Regions from separate parts of the Companilactobacillus muriivasis genome, predicted to be linked through region 2. Evidence: predicted binding sites of a transcription regulator. Region 2 holds the regulator's gene; the other holds the start of a gene.
The links. Region 2 encodes LexA, which represses DNA repair genes until DNA is damaged. Its sites were predicted from a motif close to CNAACANNTGTTNG; they were not measured.
Positions count from the first base shown of each region.

Region 1 (7,558 bases), on a different contig from region 2:
TGCTGGCTTCTTTCATCTTCTTAACTGAACCAAATTTCTTCAACAACTTGGTTCTAGTTTTAGGACCAACACCTTGAATATTATCCAATTGTGACGACAAAGCATTCTTACTTCTCGTCTTACGATGGAAAGTAATAGCAAAACGGTGAACTTCATCTTGAATTCTTTGTAGTAGATAGAAGCCTTGACTCTTTCGATCTAACACGACTTCGACTCCATCCTCACCAGCAATCAAGTGTGATGTATTATGGTGATCATCTTTGACCATACCTGCAACTGGAATGTCGATCCCAAGTTCGTTGTTCAAGACATCTATAACAGCACGTAATTCAATGATACCACCATCCATCAAAATTAAATCTGGCAATGGATCTTTTTCTTTAATCAAACGCGAATAACGTCGATAAATTACTTCTCGCGTATTGGCAGCTTCATCAGCACCCGATTGATGCTCAACTTCACCTTTAATCTTGTACTTACGATAACCACTCTTCTCAGGACGACCATCTTTAAACATAATCATTGCTGAAACCGGACTGGTTCCCTGAATATGCGAGTGGTCAAATGATTCAATAACATGACCATATGGCAAATCCAATGCCTCAAAAATCTGCTTCTGAGCACCATAAGTTTGTCGATTATCTAGCTCCATCAATCGGAATTTCTCTTGCAAAACTAATTTAGAATTCTCAGCAGCCATGTCCATCAAATCCTTCTTTTGACCACGTTGCGGTGTTCGGAAAGGAATATTCAAAACTTGTGAAAGTGTTTTCTTATCCAAGTTATCAGGTACTAAAATTTCTTTAGGCATAACTTGGTTACGACGATTATAAAATTGCAGAATAAACGTCGATAATTCTTCCTCAGGACTATTGATGCAGGCAAAAACTTTCTTTTCACGTTTCATCAAACGTGCTTGTCTAATGAAGAAAATTTGAATTGAGATCCAACCTTTTTCAACGTAGTAATTAAAAATATCTCGTGGCGTACTATCATTGGAAATAATCTTCTGCTTTTCAACGGTCGTTTCGATATATTTGATTTGATCACGCAATTCAGCGGCACGTTCAAATTCCATCAAATCAGATGCTTTCGACATTCTATCTTCTAGTTGATGCTTGATTTCGCCAACATTACCACCTAAGAAACGTTTGATTTTCTCAATTTGCTCATCATACTGCTTCTTAGGAACTGTCTGGAAACAAGCTCCCAAACACTGTCCCATGTGATAATACAGACAAGGACGACCAAGATTTCCCTGACAGCGACGTAATGGATAGACCTTTTGTAAAAAGTTCAACGTGTTAGATGCAGCCCAGACGTTTGGATAAGGTCCGAAATAATAGGCACCATCTTTTTTAACCAAACCAGTAATTTCCATTTTGGGATCACGTTCGTTGGTAATCTTAATATAAGGATAACCAGTCCCACGTTTCAACTTGATATTGTAATAAGGCTGGTGCTTTTGAATCAGAGTGATTTCCAACAAAAAAGCTTCCTTATCATTGGAAGTAATAATAGTTTCAAAATCGCGGATTTCTGAGACTAAACGGGCAGTTTTACCTTCATGCGAACTCTTGAAATATGAACGAACACGATTTTTTAAATTTTTGGCCTTGCCGACATAAATAATCTTGGAGTTGATATCTTTCATCAGATAACACCCTGGACGCGGTGGCAATAGGCTTAATTTATGTTCCAAGTATTCAGTTGCCAAAGAAAACCCTCCCTCAAAATACTTTTAGACTCATTTAATCTTAATTTAAACAATTTAATTGTCAACTAAAATGCAACCATATGTTCTATTATACAATTATTATGATAATAGTTTAAGGGCTTGCCGTCTCCAGGGATGAGAACATTGTACCCGCTATGCGGACCGGCCTGAGCCAAGGTCTCAGCCCTCGGTTTGAAGCCTTACCAAAGTTCGGTAAGTCTCCAAACTCGCCCGGTGGTGTAATGGCTGAAGCCATAACGCCACATCCACAGCGGGTACAATGTTCTCATCCCTTCCGACTAATTTATATTTATATATATGCAATCTATCTCACGATTTAATTAAATACAGAAAAGCTCTAAATTGGTATTTATTGATTTAATTCTTATAATCATTAAACTTCCTATCAATTTTAAATATCCAACTCTAGATATTTTCAACAGGAAGAAAGTTATACTTATATCCAAACAATTAAAGTTTTAATTATACTCAAACCCCATTTAATACGAAGAGTCTAGTCGGAAGAGCTGAGAAATATTTGTGGGCAGTGAAAGTGATATAAGGACGCCAGTTCTTATATCACCGGGCGATTTTTGAGACGTGGGTTTCGGCTCAAAATCGAGGTTCGAGACCGCACTCTGGCTCGTACCGGTCCGCACAGCCAGTGAATATTTCTCAGCTCTGGAGACGACACACTTCATTACCAAAATAGTTTAAAATAATAGGACAAAAAATTGTCTTTTGTGCTTAAAGGTTCTATAATGTAGTTAAATATAAAGATAACTGAAAGGGGCTGATACCGATGGGCCTAACAGTGAAACGTGAAAGCAATTTTGGCAGTTTATTTGATAAATTTGCCTCTCTTCCCGATGATGTAAAAGAAAACGTAAAACGCGTAGATTCTGCAGATAAGAAATCTTCGAAAGATCAAAAGAATCTTAAAGATAAAAAATAAGCTTCTCTTGTTTAATGTCACTTCTCGTAAGTGAATGAATGCCATTTATTTTTACTATTTCTTTAGTTAAGAACCCTTTTGATAAATGTGAAAGGCCTAAGACAATTGTCTTAGACCTTTTTTGTATCTATTTTAAAATAATTTGTCACTGTCCTCGTTGAAATTTCCACCAACGAATAATACTTGAAAAGCAATCAGCAACATCTGTAAGGCAGGCATGAAGATTAGAATCAGTACCCAAATGATAATTGCTGCTCCAATAAACTTCCAACTTGTAAATGCTCGATATATTTTCATCTCGCGAATACTTTTAGAAATCTTATCATAACCAGCTCGTTCATTCTCTTTAGCAATCGTATATGTCAAAATTGAATAAGCTAACGACCAAGCAAAATAGACGATAGCATAAAATATTTCAGGTCCCTGAACATTCAAATCGCGCCCCACCCAAGCAGTCGCCACTGGAATAAATGATGTTGTAAACATCCAGAAATTGTTAGTCCAGAATACTTTTCGTGTGATTACTTTAGCCTTGCTGAACATGTAATGGTGATTGTACCAGGCAATTCCAATAAACAACCAGCCCACTGCATAAGAAATCATATATGGAACTTGTGGCAGAATGGCTGATAGTTTTGACGATTCAGGAGTTTTAAACTCCAAAATCATGATGGTCAAAATAATGGCAATAATAGCGTCAGTAAAAGCCTCAACTCTTGATTTATTCATAATTTTCTCCCCTTTAGAAAGAAAATTATATCAATAAATCAGAATTGAGGCTTTTCTAATATTGTAATAATTCTTTATATATTTTGCGATTTAAACAATCTTAAATTGCTCCGTATCTTTCGCCATGATTGATTTTCGTTTGAATGAAATCAGCGGCAATTACAGGCAATTGAACGTCACGACCTTTGTCATTGAGATAACTATCAGTCGCTAGAACTCTTCCATAAAACTTGATTGGATCATTTTCTTGAACATTAACATTGCCACGTTCAAAATCTGACAATTTATATTTCAATTTAATTGTTCTTGATGCATCATTCCCATCTAATGCAACAAGAATAAATTTGCGGTCAATATTCAGATTTTTTATATGTCCACGTTGATAAACCTTTGTTCCATAGTACAAACTCGTATTGGAATATAAATTATCAAACGACACATAAGCATAATTTTTACGCTCTTTGCCGAATTCAGAAACAGTTTTTTGCTTCGACTTGTCCATTAAATTGATCTTGGTTTCTTGAATACTTCCCGCAATTTTCCCCTTGGGCATAATCAAATAGACCGTTGCCAAAATGAATGCACATAAAAAAGCGATAAAGAGTCTGGTCGGTAAATTTCTTATCATTTAATTCCCCCAATAATTCAAAGATAGCAAAGGTCTAGACTAATTACAATCAGTTTAGAACATTTAAATATTTAAGTATCTTTTTATAAACGAACCAATAAAAAATATTCCTAAACTCTAATTTAGGAATATTTTTTTAAACATTTATTGTTTCTACTTTAATAATATTATCATTCATTGACAATCCTTCAACTATATCGACATAATCCAAGCTCTTGCCAAAGTCAATCGAATAGACATTGGTATAAACTTTTTCATCATCTCGTCGAGTCACGCTGAAACGAACGCCTTCCACAGTAATATCATTTTTCTTGAAATAATCATCAATAAATTTTTTTGTATCAACCTTGTGCAGATATTCAATTTTTAACTTCCGCACCGGACTGATACGAATTATCTTCTTTAAAAATCCTAACACTGCATACACCACCAAAAATCCTGCGATTGCGATAATATAGTCACCCATACCAACTGCTAATCCAAGACAGGCAACGACCCACAAACTAGCCGCCGTCGTCAGTCCTCTGATTGAATGATGTTCAACAATAATTGTTCCTGCACCTAGAAAACCAATTCCACTGACAACTTGAGCAATCAGACGAGCATCATCAGCTCGAACAACTCCCTTTAATTGTGGATACTGCCTGGCAATGTCTAGGGCATTAAAACCGATATTTTGTTGGATCATTGCGATGATACAGGCACCTAAACATACTAAGACGTGCGTTCTCAATCCAGCTGGTCGATGTTTATAGGCACGATCGATACCGATAATACCTGCGAACAGAACTGATAGCAACAGTCTAATTACTACTGTAAGAACACTTAATTGACTCTGCAAATAACCCCTCCAATGTTCTTGTTCATAAAGGTTTTTCCGCATCCCTCTTTCAGCAATACAGACGCTATGGGGACCGGTGCGAGCCAAGGTCTCGCGCCTCGATTTGAAGCTTCGCAAAATACGCGAATCTCCAAACTCGCCCCGTGGTGTAATGGCTAAAGCCATAACGCCACCTCCACAGCTGTCTATATTGCTGAAAGAGGGATGCTATTGTATTGAAAAATACGACTAAATCTTCCATGAATATCGTTTCATTAAAAGATTTAGACTTCTTAAATAACTTAAACCTTTAATTCAATAACTATAAGTATACCATTACCGGAATTATTCTTAAAAAACTCGTCAAAAAAAGTAAATTTTAATTTAAATAAACAGCTTGCTTATTTTTTCTGGAGTCGTTGCTCTATTTAATGCTGGAACGAATCCCTTCTTCAAAAGTAAGCGCGCGACACTCGACATATATGGAATATGTGCATAATTCTTTTCTGGATCTGGAATAACCAAGGAAATAACTGTTTGAATTTCAACACCTTTTTTCCATTCAATTGGTTGAGCTAGTTTAACCACGAACATTGTTAATTTGGAAACCGATTCATCCTGAGCATGCGGCATTGCAACTCCATCTCCCAAGTCAGTCGAAGCATCGTTTTCTCGAACTAAATATTTGCCGTATAACGCTTCGATATCAACATTGGCATCATCTGCATGAGCTAAAGTAGCTAAATATTTCAACAACTCATTTCGTGATTTCACTTGTACATCAACAACGATATTTTTAACATCCAAAATCTGAGAAAAGTCACTCATCTGATCTTGCTGCTTAACATTAGGGTCATTAATCGGCCGACTACTATCGGGAGTGAGAAAATCACTAATTTTTTGCCAAATCGACATAAAAATCACCCTCCTTTTTTCATTAAATCACTACCTATATAATACTATCATTTTAACGTAAGTGCTTTCATACAAAAAAATAGTCCCAGCAGAATTTCACTAGGACTATCATTGGATATTTCATTATCGAAGTGCATAAATTACTTGAACAAATTAAGAATTTCGTCTTTAGTTTGAGCATTTCTCAATGAATCAATAAATTCATCATGCATTAAAAGTTTTGAAGTACTTGATAAATATTCAAGGTGATTGCTTCCGTCATCTTGATCAGGAATCAAGAATGAAATAACAATATCAACTGGTTTATTATCAAATGTCTTCCATTCAATTGGTTGTTTTAATTTAGCAATCAACATTGCAGAACTGTGAATAGTCTTATCTTGGGCATGTGGAATGGCAATACCTTTCTCCATACCAGTTGAACTTTCTTTTTCACGAGCAAGATATTTTTCATAAACAGCATCTGAATCTGAAGCATATCCTAATTTCTTTGAAAAATCAGCTAAGTATTTCAATAAGTCATCACGTGAAGAAACATCTACATCCAATGCAATATTATCTTTATTAACAATTTCACTTAAATCATTATTACTTGTTTCTTTTTCAGCAGGTTCTGATTCTGGTTCGGCATCAACGGCAACATTTCCAAGTGGAGTTGCGACCATAGCAGCATCATGTTTACTTTGACGTCCAGCAACGATTGATAGTAAGAATCCAGAAATCAAAGCACCGATAACGATCCAAAGAACCCATAGGAATGGTTTGTTAACTAATGGTAGAACAATGAACCCACCGTGTGGTGCGGGAACAGAAATTTTTGTTACATAGGAAAGAATTGCGGCAACTGCTGAACCAATCATAAAGATAGGAATATTTAGCAATGGGTTCTTGGCAGCAAATGGAATAGCACCTTCGGTAATGTGAGTGGAACCAAGTAAGAAGTTAACATATCCGGCACTACGTTCCTTTGATGTATAAGCTTTCTTATTGAATAGAACAGCAAAACCTGTAGCTAGTGGTGGTGCGATACATGCAGCAGAAACACCGGCCATAAAGAAGTAATTACCTTGGGCTAACAAAGCTGTACCTGTTAAGTAAGCAGCCTTGTTAATTGGGCCACCCATATCTGAAGCACACATAATACCAACGATTAATCCTAAAAGAATTGGACTGGAATTTTCCATACTCTTTAAGAATGCCATCATTCCAGTATTGATATCCTTCATTGGCACTGAAATGTACCACATGATTGTTCCAGAAATCAAAACACCTAGAACTGGGAAAATGAAGATTGATTTCAAACCGTCGAGTGATTTTGGTAATGATTTGAATAATTTCGTTAAGAGAACAGCAACATATCCGGCTAAGAAACCACCAACGATACCACCTAAGAATCCTGTACCATTAGTATAAGCAATCATACCGGTAACAAATCCAAGTACCAAACCGGTTCTTTTACCAATAGCCTCAGCAATATAGGCACAAAGCACTGGAACCATTAAGTTCATGGCAAAGCCACCAATTGTGTTAAGTAAAGCAGCGATGGCGTTATACTCGGCACTCTTTGGATCTGCGGAGTTGATACCCCAGAAGAATGAAACAGCTGTTAGAACACCACCAGCAACAACCAATGGCAACATGTGTGAAACACCATTCATCAAGTAAACATACATCTTGTGCCAGAATGAACCAGTTAACTCAGTTTCCTCAGAACTACTTGCACTAGAGTTACCTGAACTGTGATAAACAGGTACATTTTTATCATTCAAAATTTTTTCAATCAGTTCATCAGGT
Region 1 is NZ_BTTQ01000002.1:317,490-325,047, reverse strand. It holds gene uvrC (excinuclease ABC subunit UvrC) at 1-1,717, opposite strand, end outside; gene AAA923_RS04390 (SPJ_0845 family protein) at 2,520-2,672, shown strand; gene AAA923_RS04385 (TMEM175 family protein) at 2,805-3,401, opposite strand; gene AAA923_RS04380 (hypothetical protein) at 3,502-4,029, opposite strand; gene AAA923_RS04375 (MgtC/SapB family protein) at 4,166-4,870, opposite strand; gene AAA923_RS04370 (PTS sugar transporter subunit IIA) at 5,234-5,764, opposite strand; gene AAA923_RS04365 (fructose-specific PTS transporter subunit EIIC) at 5,905-7,558, opposite strand, start outside.
Region 1: the regulator LexA is predicted to act here: its motif matches at 1,791-1,804, upstream of uvrC (excinuclease ABC subunit UvrC).

Region 2 (7,558 bases):
TTGTCTTGTAGTCGTTGTAAGACTGTTTGATAAGTTTCTACTAAATCGCCTTCGTGCTTGCGGAAAACATCTTTATCCATTGAATGATGATCATTCTTGTTCCAAATTCGGCAATTGTCTGGTGAAAATTCATCGACAAGGATAATTTCACCGTTATATTTACCAAATTCCAATTTGAAATCGACTAAATCAAAGTCGGCTTTAGCAAAGAACGGAATCAACAATTGATTGATTTTCAAAGTCTCTTGTTTGATATATTCAATGTCTTCTTTATCAGCAATACCTAAAGCATGGATTTGCGATTGATTAATTACGGGATCATCCAAGGCATCACTCTTGTAATAAAATTCAATAATTGGTTCTTTTAATTTTTGGCCTTCTTCAATTTGGAACTTACGTACCAACGATCCAGAGGTGATATTTCTCAAAACGACTTCCAATGGAAATACTTGAGTCTTCTTAACTAATTGTTCATGGTCAGAAAGGTTTTTAACTAAGTGTGTTTTGATACCATTTTCGATTAAATAATTAAAAACAATTTGTGAAATCTGGCAATCTAGAACACCTTTACCTGGTAAAATTTCTTTCTTCTTACCATTCAATGCTGTGGCTTGGTCTTTATAAACAATCAAAACTTCGTCGTCATTTTCTGCTTGGTAAACATTCTTAGCCTTACCTGTATAAAGCAACTTATCTTCTGTCATAAATTTACACATCCCAAATTGAATTATTTTCAATAACTTGTTTTGTAGCTTGTAAATCATCACTCAAAATCGTGATATGACCCATTTTGCGGTTATCCTTAACACTGTCCTTGCCATAATCGTGGAAATGCCATTCTGGATGTTCAGCTAATTCATTCTTAGCATTTTCCAAATGTTGTCCGAGCAAGTTGACCATTGCAGCAGGTTTCAACAATTCAATCTTGGGCATGGCTAAATTACAAACGCCACGGATATGAGCATCGAATTGTGAAATGTTGCAGGCTTCAATCGTCAAATGACCTGAATTATGTGGACGTGGAGCAATTTCATTAACGAAAACTTCGTCAGAGTCCGAAATGAAAAATTCGATACACATCGTTCCAACTAATTCGAGCTTATGAGCTAAGGTCTCACCAACTTGATAAATATGTTGTTCAGACTTTTCACTGATATCAGCTGGGCAAGTGCTAAGGTGCAAGATGTTGTGACGGTGAACATTTTCAATAACGGGAAAGATTGAGGTTTCACCACGACTGTTAGCAGAAACGATAACTGAAACTTCTTTTTTCAGATTGATCTTCTTTTCCAACATACATGGACCGTGCATCAATAACTTTTCAACGTCGGCGTAACAAACTTTTTCAGGATTCTCAATTAAAATCTGGCCTTTACCGTCATATCCACCACGAATTGTCTTCAAGATTACCGGAGCACCTAATTTTTCAACTCCACGATGATATTCAAATATATTAGTAATTTCAATATGTGGTACAACTTTGAAACCACTGTCTTCGATAAAGTTCTTTTCAGACACACGATTCTGAGTCGCTTTCAAAGCCTTAGTACCTTGTGGAACTTGGGTATATTTCTTAACTTCATTGATAGCATCCGCATCGACATTTTCAAATTCATAAGTCAAAACATCACATTGCTTAGCTAACTCAATTAATTTATCAAGATCATCGTATTCAGCGACAATTTGACCATCTGATACTTGGGCAGCAGAACAATTCTCTTGCGGATCCAAAATGATAACTTTATAACCCATCTCTTTAGCTGAAAATGACATCATCTGGCCTAATTGACCACCACCGATAATGCCGATTGTTGCTCCTGGCAGTAACGTTTTATCCAAGGTCTTTCCCACTTTCTACTGACTTATCGTGCATCGCTTGAACATATGCTGATAAATTATTTTGATAAGTTGGATTATTTAAAGCACAAATTTTTATAGCTAGAATAGCTGCATTTTTTGCACCAGCCTCACCGATTGAAACTGTCGCAACCGGTACACCAGCTGGCATTTGAACAATTGACAACAACGAATCCATTCCCTTTAAATACTTGGAAGGAACGGGAACACCGATGACTGGTAAAGTTGTTGAAGAGGCAATCATTCCTGGTAAATGAGCTGCACCTCCAGCTCCAGCTATGATAACTTGATAATTTTCATGTGCATGATTGGCGAAATCTAGCATCTCATGTGGCATCCGATGTGCCGAAATTACTTTCGTTTCAAAACTAACTCCCAGTTCATTCAAAACATCAATTGTGTTCTGCATGATCTTCAAATCAGAAATTGAACCCATAACTATTGCTACGTCGTGCATTACTTTTTCCACCTTTCTTGCTTTGGTATCCAAAGTTTATCAGGGATTGAAACTTCTTTCAATGATAAATACGCATTTTATTCATTTATTTTTGTCTATTGTTCGTATTTACCGTTTACATTTTGTATTTAATAATTATAAAAATATTAATAGTTCGTGTTTAGCTATCATTTTATTTTTTTAGACAAAAAAATAGGCGATACACATATAAATATATGTATATCGCCTAAATGACATAACTATTTGTTATTCTTTTGTGAATTCTTCATAGTATTCATTAATTGATTAAGCTTCTTTTGTGAAGGTTTTTGACCCATTTGCGCCATCATTTGTCTGATCATATCAGCACTGATTGGTGGATTGTCTTGGAAGTATTTCTTCATATACCATCTGGCAACGAAGAAACCACCAACTAATCCAACTAGCAAAGCTATAACGCCAACAACTATTGTGATTCCCATTTATGTTCTCACCCTTTCCATACAACTATTAATATTACAAAAAAAGTTAGACAATTGAAAGTCTAATCGTCACGTAATCCTTTTTTCCGTTGAATTTCTCGAACTTTTTCAGGAGTTACTTCATTTCCTGCTTTATCATAGACCTGTGTCATCTCTAATTGGGACTTAAATGCGGCACGGAAGTTCTTCAAGTATTCTTTACGTAATTGTGCCTGTTGATCTTCTTCTTCCTTAGTAATAGTACCGTTTTTAGCCTTATGAGCTAGTTCGTTAATTTTCTTGAGCAATTCTTCTTGTTCGTTCATTATTCCAATTCCCCTCGATACAATCGAACACTTGTTTGAAGTTGTATTCAAATTTTGATACAATCTATTTAAGATATTAACAATGAGGTGTTCTAATGTCAAAAGCTGAAGGCTCTAAACAGTCACAAATTTTACAATGTATTTATGATTATTTAGATGAACATGGATATCCGCCAACTGTTAGAGAAATTTGCGAAGCCGTAGATCTCTCTTCAACGTCAACGGTTCATGGTCACCTATCTCGTCTTGAGAAAAAAGGATTTATCCAAAGAGACCCTACAAAGCCCCGTGCTATTGAGCTTACTGGTGCTGGTCTTAATTCAATTGGTATCAAATCCAAACAAATTCCTATTTTAGGTGCCGTTGCTGCCGGTCAACCTATTACTGCTGAAAGAAATCCTGATGGATATTTCCCAATCCCACCTGACCTTACTCGTGAGTCTGGTGAATTATTTATGTTGGAAATTCACGGCGAAAGTATGATCAATGCCGGAATTTTTGATGGCGACCATGTTATTGTACACGAACAAAATTTTGCTAATAACGGTGAAATTATTATTGCCATGACTGAAGATATTGAAACTACATGTAAGAGATTCTATCAAGAAAATGGACATTACCGCCTACAACCTGAAAACGATACAATGGATCCAATTATTTTGGACAATGTTGAAATCATTGGTAAAGTTGTTGGATTATATCGTTCACAAATATTTTAAAAGGAAACCACTCGAATAAGGGTGGTTTTTTTGTTTTGCCGTCTCCAGGACTGAGAACATTCACCTGCTATGCGGACCGGCCCGAGCCACAGTACGGTCTCGAGCCTCGGTTTGAAGCCTTACCAAAACCCGGTAAGTCTCCAAACACGTCCGGTGGTGTAATGGCTGAAGCCATAACGCCACACCCACAGCTGGTGAATGTTCCCAGTCCTTCCGACTCTTTTATTGCTTATTATATAAACAATCATATTTAATAAATTGTAACTATAACCATTACTTATGTTTAATCACTCTTACCTTATAAACTTCCTTAATACTTTCCAACGCTGTTATTAAAGCATCTTGGTCCTTACCTTGCAAATCATCAACATCAATAATCGTATACGCGACTTTTTCTTTAGCGGCATTCGCCATATTTTCGATATTGATTTCTCGATTGGCAATTTGAGTACTGATTTGTCCGACCATGTTAGGAACATTTTGGTGAATTACGGTCACTCGGTACGCTGTTTCAAATGGTACTTGCATATTTGGTAAATTCACACAATGTGTTGTATCGCCTTCTTCAAGGTAATTCATCACGGTAGTAGCTCCCTGAACAGCTCCGTTTGTTTCCGCTTCTAACGTTGAGCCTCCAATATGGGGTGTGATTGTAATTCTTTTTTGATCAGCAATGATTGGCTCGCCAAAATCTGTACAGTAATGGCTGATTTTTTGACTGCGAATTGCTTTAACGGCTGCTTTATTATCGACAATGCCGATTCTTGAATAATTTAATAACACGGCACCATCTTTCATCTCAGTAATTTCTTTCGTACCTAACAAACCTATTGTTTCATTATTCTTAGGTACATGGACGGTGACAAAATCAGCACTCTTCACAGCATTTTTGATTGAATCCACTCTTTTAACGCGATTATTGATTCTCCATGCCGCATTGGCTGACAAATATGGATCATAACCAATTACTTTCATTCCTAACGCCAAGGCAGCGTTGGCAACTAATGAACCAACATTTCCTAAACCGATAACTGCTAAGCGTTTGCCTGCTAATTCAGTACCATTGAACTTAGTTTTATCCTTTTCAGTTCGTTGAGAAACATCAGCTTCGGTATGTTCGTCTGAATAATTATGAGCTTCAAAAAGATTTCTAGCTGTCGCAATCATTAATGAAATAACTAATTCTTTAACAGCGTTGGCATTACTTCCGGGAGTATTAAAAACGGCGATTCCTTGAGCTGTTGCGCGACCTAGTGGCACATTGTTGACCCCTGCTCCAGCACGGACGATAGCTTTCAAACTATCTGGCAAATCAGCTTGTAACAAATTTACCGAACGAATCAAGTATGCATCTGGTTCATCTGTTTGGTTAATTCCAAAATCAGTGGTAAAGGTATCTAAACCTGCCTGTGCGATTGCATTAAAAGTTTTTACTTCATACATTAGTGGAGCCCCCTGTAATCTTTTTCAAATTTAGTTAGAAAGTCGACCAATTTTTCGACTCCTTCATATGGCATTGCATTGTACAAACTGGCACGCATACCACCAACAGAACGATGACCTTTAATATTAACTAGACCATTGTCAGCTGCTTGAGCAACTAATTGCTGGTCAATTTCTGAGTTGCCTGTCACAAATACAACATTAGTTAATGAACGGTCAGCTTTGACAACTGGTGCTGTGAATAAATCTGAGTTATCTAGAAAATCATATAATAGTCCCGATTTTCGACGGTTGCGTCGTTCCATTTCAGCAATTCCACCTTGATTTTTTAACCATTGCAGAACTAGACCAGCTGCATAAATAGCAAAAACTGGTGGTGTATTAAACATTGATTCTTTATTAGCAAATAATTGATAATCAACCATGCTTGGCAAGTTTGGCACCTTACCAATTAAATCATTACGAACGATAACTACTGTTAATCCAGCAATTCCTAAGTTCTTTTGAGCGCCTGCCATGATGGCACCAAACTTTTTAACATCGTATGCTTGTCCCATGAAATTAGATGACATATCTCCCACCAACTCAGTCGTACCGGTTTCCGGTAACTTCGTATAAGCGGTACCTTCAATCGTATTGTTAGTAGTGATGTGCAAATAGTCGTAAGTATCGGCTGGCAAACTCTCCAAAATTGGCAATTTCGTATAATGGTTCGCTTTAGTTGAATCCAAAACATCGACTTTAACTCCGACTCTCTTGGCCTCGTCACCAGCTCGATCAGCCCAGTGACCACTGTCTAATAAGGCAATTCTGTGATATTCGTTAGCCAAATTAAGTGGTGCAGCATTGAATTGTAATGTACAACCACCTTGGAAAAACAAAACTTGATAATCATCAGGGATCTTTAATAAATCACGCATATCTTGTTGTGCTTTTTGAAAAACATCTTCAAACAGAGCGGAACGATGAGAAATTTCCATAATACTCATGCCTGAATCGTTATATGAAGGTAAATCGGCCTTAATTTGTTGAATAACTTCGGCTGGCATTGTTGCTGGACCAGCTGCAAAATTGTAAATTGTCATATCTATTCCACTCCTTGAATTTTAAAATTAGATAAAAAAATCCCCACAGATTAGAGTCTGTGAGGAGTCAAATTTTCTAAGAATTAAGCGACCTCACAGATGTAATTGTTTTACATACATGAGGGTTGTTTACTAAGCGCACTAGTTAATAAGCCTACATGTATTGTATGTAGACTTGGAGGAGACTGTTAAAATGTTAAGATTTAATGTTCTCATATTAAAATGCCTCCAATTAACTTAAAATTACTTTAACATTTATATTTTAATTGTCAACCGGATATTGTACAATTTTTTGCATACAATTAGTTTCTAACCGTCTCCAGGTATTAGAATATTCACCTGCTATGCGGACCGGCCCGAGCCACAGTACGGTCTCGAACCTCGGTTTGAAGCCTTACCAAAGACCGGTAAGTCTCCAAACACGCCCGGTGGCGTAACAGCTAAAGCTGTAACGCCACACCCACAGCTGGTGAATATTCTAATCCCTTCCGACTAATTTATCTTTAACTATTACGTTTCAGACTTTTTATTTCTTAATCAACAAACCGAATACAATATTTTCGATAATAAAAAATCACAGAACAACAAAGGAGCTTTTTTATGACTGAATTTTACTTTATAAGACACGGGCAAACCACCGCTAACGTGATGAAAATGAAACAAGGTACGATTAACACTGAAATGACTTATTTAAACGACAACGGTCAGAAACAAGCTCATGATTTGGCTGATAATTTTGATATTAGCTTTGCTGACCGGATCATTTGTAGTCCTTTGGAACGTACTAAACAAACGGCTGCTATCTTAAATGAAAAAGCTCAATTGCCAATTTCTTATGACAAACGTTTGATGGAAATTTCTTACGGCGAGTGGGACGGTCATCAAAACGCTGAATTGCGTAAACTTCATCCTGACGCTTACAATAGTTATCTCAATGACGTACTACCGCTTTATGTTAAATATGCTCCAAGTGGTGAAACTTTTGAGGATGTTATCAATCGTGTACACGAATTCATTATGGACGCGATGAAAAAATATCCTGATGACAAAATTATCTGTGTGACTCATGGTTTTACAGTTAAAGCTGTTGCCTTAGATGTTCTGAAGCCTCAAGATCCAATGACTTTGCCAGAGCCAAGAAATACTAGTGTTACCAAAGTAATTGCGTTACCTGATACCAATGAATCTTATCTCGAATATTACAATCAAGCTTTCAACTAAAAAACTCACA
Region 2 is NZ_BTTQ01000001.1:245,067-252,624, reverse strand. It holds gene purC (phosphoribosylaminoimidazolesuccinocarboxamide synthase) at 1-704, opposite strand, end outside; gene purK (5-(carboxyamino)imidazole ribonucleotide synthase) at 709-1,839, opposite strand; gene purE (5-(carboxyamino)imidazole ribonucleotide mutase) at 1,832-2,314, opposite strand; gene AAA923_RS01310 (YneF family protein) at 2,554-2,775, opposite strand; gene AAA923_RS01305 (DUF896 domain-containing protein) at 2,838-3,080, opposite strand; gene lexA (transcriptional repressor LexA) at 3,176-3,799, shown strand; gene AAA923_RS01295 (phosphoglycerate dehydrogenase) at 4,073-5,242, opposite strand; gene serC (3-phosphoserine/phosphohydroxythreonine transaminase) at 5,242-6,327, opposite strand; gene AAA923_RS01285 (histidine phosphatase family protein) at 6,928-7,548, shown strand.